2 regions of the Streptococcus raffinosi genome follow, and region 2 is predicted to be linked to the other one. Evidence: predicted binding sites of a transcription regulator. Region 2 holds the regulator's gene; the other holds the start of a gene.

Region 1 (3,433 bases), on a different contig from region 2:
AACCAACAAAGGTTTCTTGACGTTCACGGGCAATATTGTTAGATTCAACCAAAGTCCAGTAGTTCATAAGCATGAAGTAGATATTAGTGAATTCAACAGATTCAGGGCTACCGTATTCAATGTGGTTTTTAGCAAGGTAAGAATGGAGCCCCATGGCACCTAAACCAAAGGTATGAGCTTGTTGGTTACCATTTTTTATAGATGGTACAGCTTCGATGCTAGAGCTATCTGTAACAAAAGTAAGTGCTCTCGTCATAGCCTTGATAGAACGTCCAAAGTCAGGCGATGTCATCATGTTAAGGATGTTAGTAGATCCAAGGTTACATGAAATGTCTGTACCGAGTTTCACAAATTCTTGTGCATCGTTCAGTTCACTTGGTGTTTGAACTTGGAGAATCTCAGAACAAAGGTTGGACATGACAATTTTACCATCAATTGGATTATGTCTGTTAGCTGTATCAACATTGACGATATATGGGTAACCAGATTCTTGTTGGAGTTTAGAAATTTCAGTTTCTAACTCACGCGCATTAATCTTAGTTTTTGTGATATTGGGATTGGCAACCAATTCATCGTACATAGCTGTGATGTCGATGTAGTTAAATGGTTTCCCGTATTCTTTTTCGACAGAGTAAGGGCTGAAGAGATACATTTCTTCATTCTTACGTGCCAATTCGTAAAACTTATCAGGTACGGTAACACCTAGTGATAAAGTTTTGACACGAACTTTTTCATCGGCATTTTCTTTTTTAGTAGAAAGAAAAGCTAAGATATCTGGATGGAAGACGCTAAGATAAACAACTCCAGCACCTTGACGTTGACCAAGTTGGTTTGAGTAAGAAAAACTATCTTCAAAGAGTTTCATTACTGGCACGACACCAGAAGCTGCACCAGCATACCCCTTAATAGGAGCACCAGCTTCACGTAGGTTAGAGAGACTAATACCTACCCCACCACCAATACGTGACAACTGTAGGGCTGAGTTAATAGAACGTCCGATAGAATTCATGTCATCAGTTACTTGAATAAGGAAACATGAAACAAGTTCTCCACGACGGCTACGCCCAGCATTCAAGAAGGAAGGAGTAGCAGGTTGATAACGTTGGTGAATCATCTCATTAGCAAGATCACTGGCTAGATGTTCATCGCCATCAGCAAAGTAGAGGGCATTAAAAAGAACACGGTCCTCAATACTTTCAAGATAAGACTGGCCATCATTAGTTTTTAAAGCGTATTGTTGATAGAACTTGTAAGCCGACATAAATGATTGAAAACGAAAATTTTGAGAGTAAATTTCCGCAGACAATTTCTCAATGAAGGCAGGTTCGTATTTCCCAATGAATTCAGACTCGATATAGTCATTTTCAATCAAGTAATTAATTTTTTCTGTGATGCTGTTGAATGCCATTGAATTTGGCTTAACATTTTCAAGGAAAAAGGCATGAAGGGCTTCTTTATCCTTGTGCAAAGGTATTTGACCGTTAATTGGACGGTTGATTTCATTATTGAGGCGGAAATAAGAAACATCGCCAAGATTTTTTAAAGACATAATACTGATACCAAACTTAGTTTAATGGTTTATTAAGATTTATTCCTTAAACTAAGCAAACAAGTTCCTTTCTATAATGAAAACTTGAGAGTTAGAGAATTTCTTTAAGTTTTGCAGGTTGAAATCCTGAAAAGACGATATCACCGGATTCAATAACTGGAGCAGCTGTGAAACCAAGGCTTTTTACATAATCAATTTTCTCTGGATGCTCATCAATGTTGATTTCTTCGAAATCAGCATTCTCCTTTTCTAAGAATTTTTTTGTCATTTTGCATTGCATGCAGTTGTTTTTTGAAAACAATGTAATCTTTGCCATTGCAAATACTCCTTTTAATAATGAATTTAAGTGACTAAAGGTCACTTTTGGAACTCTAATAGAATACCCAAAATATAGGGAAAAATCAAGAGGTTGAACCGACAAAAATACAATATTTTGTGTTTAGTATTCAAACACAACCCCATATATTGTGTTTTTAAGCCTTTTTAAAGTTTTTTGACACCAGTCAATATTTATTGGAAAAAGGAGTCAACTAACTAATTATGTGAGCTTTTATGACATGAAAATGCCAATTTCATTTGTATTTTAGAAAAAATAGGTATAAAATGAAAAAAACTTTTAACTAATGGAGGTTCTAGTATGCAAGAATATTGCTCAAATCTGACTGTAAAAGATCAAGACTTTACGTTTTATGATATTGAAAAAGTTGCGACAAAGCAGGGTGTTACGGTAGAAAACCTACCCTATACGATTAGAATATTACTTGAAAGTCTTTTAAGAAAAAAGGACGGTGTTGATGTTACAGAATCTCACATTAGTAGTATCTTGAAATTTCCGAATATTTCGATAAATTCGGAAGTTCCTTTTAAACCAAGTCGTGTTATTCTTCAAGACTTTACCGGAGTTCCTGTTGTTGTTGATTTGGCATCCATGCGTGATGCAATTGTAGCGAATGGAGGAAAGGCAGAACTTATTAATCCAGAGATTCCTGTGGACTTGGTGATTGACCACTCTGTTCAGGTAGATTCTTATGGTTGTAGCACGTCTCTTGAAGATAACATTAATTTGGAGTTTAAGCGTAACAATGAGCGTTACGAATTTCTTAAGTGGGCTGAACAATCCTTTGAAAATTATCGTGCCGTTCCACCTGCAACAGGTATCATCCACCAAGTTAATATTGAATTTTTAAGTGACGTTATTATTGAAAAAGATGGGCTTTTGTATCCAGATTCTATGTTTGGTACAGATAGTCACACAACTATGATCAATGGTATCGGTGTTCTTGGTTGGGGTGTCGGAGGAATTGAAGCCGAAGCAGCAATGCTTGGTGAAGCATCTTATTTCCCAATCCCAGAGGTTATAGGTGTTCGTTTGACAGGAGAACTGCCTAAAATTGCGACGGCAACCGATTTGGCCCTCAAGATTACTCAGGTGCTTCGTTCTGAAAATGTTGTTGGTAAATTCGTTGAGTACTTTGGTCCTGGTTTGAAGAGTTTATCTCTAGCTGACCGTGCTACAGTGGCTAATATGGCACCGGAATATGGTGCGACCTGTGGTTATTTCCCAATTGATGAGGAAACCTTAAACTACATGCGTTTGACCAACCGTGATGAGCAACATATCAAGGTGACAGAAGCCTACGCTAAAACTAACCATCTTTTCTATGATCCTAGCAAAGAAGCTACCTATACCAAGGTTGTTGAAATTGATTTGTCATCCATTAAACCTTCGATTTCAGGTCCAAAACGCCCACAAGACTTGATTCTCTTATCCGATGCTAAACAAGAATTCCAGGATGCTGTAGTTCGAGAAGCAGGTGTCCGTGGTTTTGGTCTTGATCGTGAGGAATTAGAAAAGACGGCTCAAGTTGATTTTGAGGAACATTT
Region 2 (3,433 bases):
AGCTCTTTGAGCTGACGTGTCTCCTTATAAGTCACATCAGCGTAGCCCTCATTCATGGTTAGAATTGGCTCATACCCCTTGGCAATGTAGGAGACATCACCTTCTTTGACCTTACGGCATTCCACCAAGAATTGATTAAACTTAGGGAGACTACGCTTGATTTCATCCTGACTTAAGCCATGCTCTTGAATAAAACGTGCCACTCTTGGATCTGCCAAGATTTGCTTGGTTAAATCTGTTGCATTAGCAGACCCGTAATGACCCGCTCGGTTGAGGGTTTGTCCAACTCTTTCCATGGGCTACTCCTTTCCTTTTTCTAGTTTAGCCAAAGCACGACGTCTAATTTCGTCCAATTTGGCTTGATCGGCCTGGCTGGTCTGATTGTCATAATTAGGATCACTCCAGCTCGGCACATTTGTTTTTTTCTTAGCATCAGCCTTAGTTTGCTTTGATTTCTTATCGTAACCACTACGCAAAGCTAAAAGCCCTTGTTCAGCACTGATAATCTTCTTAAAGGCAAAATCATTAGCAAGTTTAGAAATATACTCTCTATTCACATTGGTTGAATGTGTCCTACCCAAACTATAGGCAACCATGAGATTGATGACCTCATCCATAAAGCCTCTTTGTGCCAAGTCTGTGAGAATCTTCTTCTCAGAATTAGTCACAGCACCACCAGGACCCTTGGCACTTTGTAGATAATCTATAGGTTTTTCAGACCTGACCGCCTTAAGAATCTTTTCTTCAGTCTCCGTCAAAGCAGAGTCACCACCCAATTTTTGAGCTTGTGCCTGCTCTAATTGCACCTGCATCCGCTTGACAATAATCTGATGGTTCACAGCTGTTTTTTTAGCCAAGAGATAGGTATCATACCAATTCATATGATGAATTTCAGACAATTTATAGATTTCAGGCACATCTGTCTTTTCATCTGTAAAGACAAGACCATCGGCCTGCATCCGATTTCTGAAGCTAGTTAAATCAAATGAATTCTTAGGCTTGATGTCTGACACGGTCTTTTGAGCCAAACGCTCATCTGTAAAGACATCTGAAAAACGTTTGGATAAATCTTGCAAACCGTGTAGACTTGCCGGTTTTAAAGCATCTACTGATGGTTCGCTAATTTTCTGTTCCAAAAGCGAGCTGTAAACCGCATGCTTGAGGAATTGCTCAATGGATAAAGGAGACTTAAGCTCAACAACATAAATTCCTTGGGGTGATTGGTAGAAGGCTAAAAGATCCACCGCTGTCAGGACGGCCAGAGCCTCCTTGAGGGGCTGCATGCCAAAATTGAGGTGATTCAAAATAGCCGCAAACTTATGACGGTGATTTCCATTGTCATAGAAAGCCACAAAATACTGGTAAAGAGCGTAACCCTCACTCCCAATAATGGGGTAGTAGCAACGCATTAAACTTGCCTGATCGGGAACGATAACCTGATTGCCAACATAGACAAATTCTTCAATAGGTCTCATTTTTTAGACTCTTTTTTCGCACGTACTGTCTTGGTGATTTCTTGAAGTAACTCTTCAATTTCATCAACATCTTTGAAAGAACGGTAAACACTGGCAAAACGGACATAGGTAATCTCATCAAGATCAGCGAGTTCTTTCATGACTAAATTCCCAATAACCTCGCTATCAACCTCTCCATCATGGTTGCGGCGAATGTTTTGCTCAATCCGAGTTATAGCATTTTCAATATCCTCACTAGAAACTGGGCGTTTTTGTGCACTCATCAAGATACCATTGAAAATCTTATCACGAGAGAATTGTTCACGCGTACCGTCTTTTTTGACAACTAAAAGTGGAACTTCCTCCACACGCTCAAATGTTGTAAAACGAGTGTGACACGTATCACACTCCCGACGACGACGAATGGTATTTCCATCCTCTGCCTGACGGCTATCGATAACACTAGATTTATTATGTTGACATTTTGGACAACGCATGCATTTCACCACCAATCTTCGAAATTCGGTACTCTATTTTACCATAAAAGCACGTAAAAAGCACGCCCTAAGCTAGGACATGCTTATGAAGAGAGTCGCTATAGCACTCATTTTTTCTTACTTAAAGTTCAAGTTGTGGTGACGTAGTTTCTGCCCCTGCAAAAGGAATATAGAGGTCGAAACGTGTACCGACACCCAATTCAGAACTAACTTCAATACGGCATCGGTAAGCTTCCACAATTTGGTAAAGGATTGATAAACCAATACCCACACCAGATTGAGTTGTAGTACGATTACGTGCCTTGTCTGAACGGTAGAAGCGCTCAAAGATATGTTCTATGTCCTCTTTAGAAATTCCTTCACCATTATCTTGTACCTGTACCAGCATTTCATTTTCCAGAGCTTTAATTGTTACCTGGATTTCCTTGTCAACAGGTGAATACTTGACGGCATTATCAATCAAAATTGTGATAGCCTGTTCAAAGTGTTGGCTGTAAATCTGTGCTGGACGCTCAGAACTTTCAAAGTCATTGAGATAGAATTGGTAATCTTCATGCAAAACACGGAAGTTCCCAATAACCGTACGAATTGAAGAATTCAAATCACAAGTGTCATTTCTATGATTCTCAAAGGATCCCTTAACTCGGATAGAATCCAACATATCATTGATCATAATGGTCATACGGTTGGCCTCATGGCTTGCAGCCTCAAGACTTTCTTCCAAAATCTCAGGGTCATTTTTACCCCAACGTTGCAAGAGGTCCATATGTCCCTTGATAACGGCAATCGGAGTACGCAACTCGTGACTCACGTCACTCAAGAAGCGCATCTGCATCTGATTATTCTCTTGAATTTTATCCATCATACGGTTAAAGTTAACCGCCAAATCACCAATTTCATCATGACTTTCAATCTTAGAACGGAGCTCCAAATCGCTTGGTGAATCGGTGATAACCCCCATAGTCTCGTGCAACTGTCTCATCGGACGAAGAATAGATGTCAAGACAACGACAGTCGCTGCGATGACCAAGACCGTCATCCCTACTTCAAGGAAAATCAATAAGAAAATCAGACGCTCTTTGAGGGCATAATAGAATTCCAAATCATGGAAGATTTGGGCATAACCAACTATTGTCTTTTTATCCTTACCATAAATCGGAACCTCTAGCAAGAAGCCACGTTTTCCCTTATAAGACACTGACTTTAGTTTGTTAACCTCAGACATGCCTGGTGGAGAATCTGTATTCTCCTCAGAGGTAAAGATAAACGTTCCTTTTTTGTCATAAACAAAGACTGACTGATTTGAATAGAGTTTATTAGAAATCGCAACTTGACCATCCAGAGAATGCTTTTCAGAAAGCACGCCATTAATAATCGATGCATAGATATTTTTAGGCGAGTAAAGGGCAGCTAAGAGCGGTTCCGGACTTAATTCTTCATCAGAATCCCAGTCTTTTTCAATGTATGTAACAACCTTTGAGA

What was found. Region 2 encodes NrdR, which represses ribonucleotide reductase genes. Its sites were predicted from a motif close to ACACNATATATNGTGT; they were not measured.
Region 1: a site for NrdR is predicted at 2,005-2,020, ahead of nrdH (glutaredoxin-like protein NrdH). Genes of this name have one in related genera too.

Annotation. Positions count from the first base shown of each region.
Region 1 covers NZ_JASUZV010000005.1:68,217-71,649, reverse strand. The annotation lists gene nrdE (class 1b ribonucleoside-diphosphate reductase subunit alpha) at 1-1,549, opposite strand, end outside; gene nrdH (glutaredoxin-like protein NrdH) at 1,641-1,865, opposite strand; gene acnA (aconitate hydratase AcnA) at 2,187-3,433, shown strand, end outside.
Region 2 covers NZ_JASUZV010000007.1:49,597-53,029, forward strand. The annotation lists gene dnaI (primosomal protein DnaI) at 1-296, opposite strand, end outside; gene QRD39_RS05850 (replication initiation and membrane attachment family protein) at 300-1,475, opposite strand; gene nrdR (transcriptional regulator NrdR) at 1,472-1,951, opposite strand; gene QRD39_RS05860 (HAMP domain-containing sensor histidine kinase) at 2,073-3,433, opposite strand, start outside.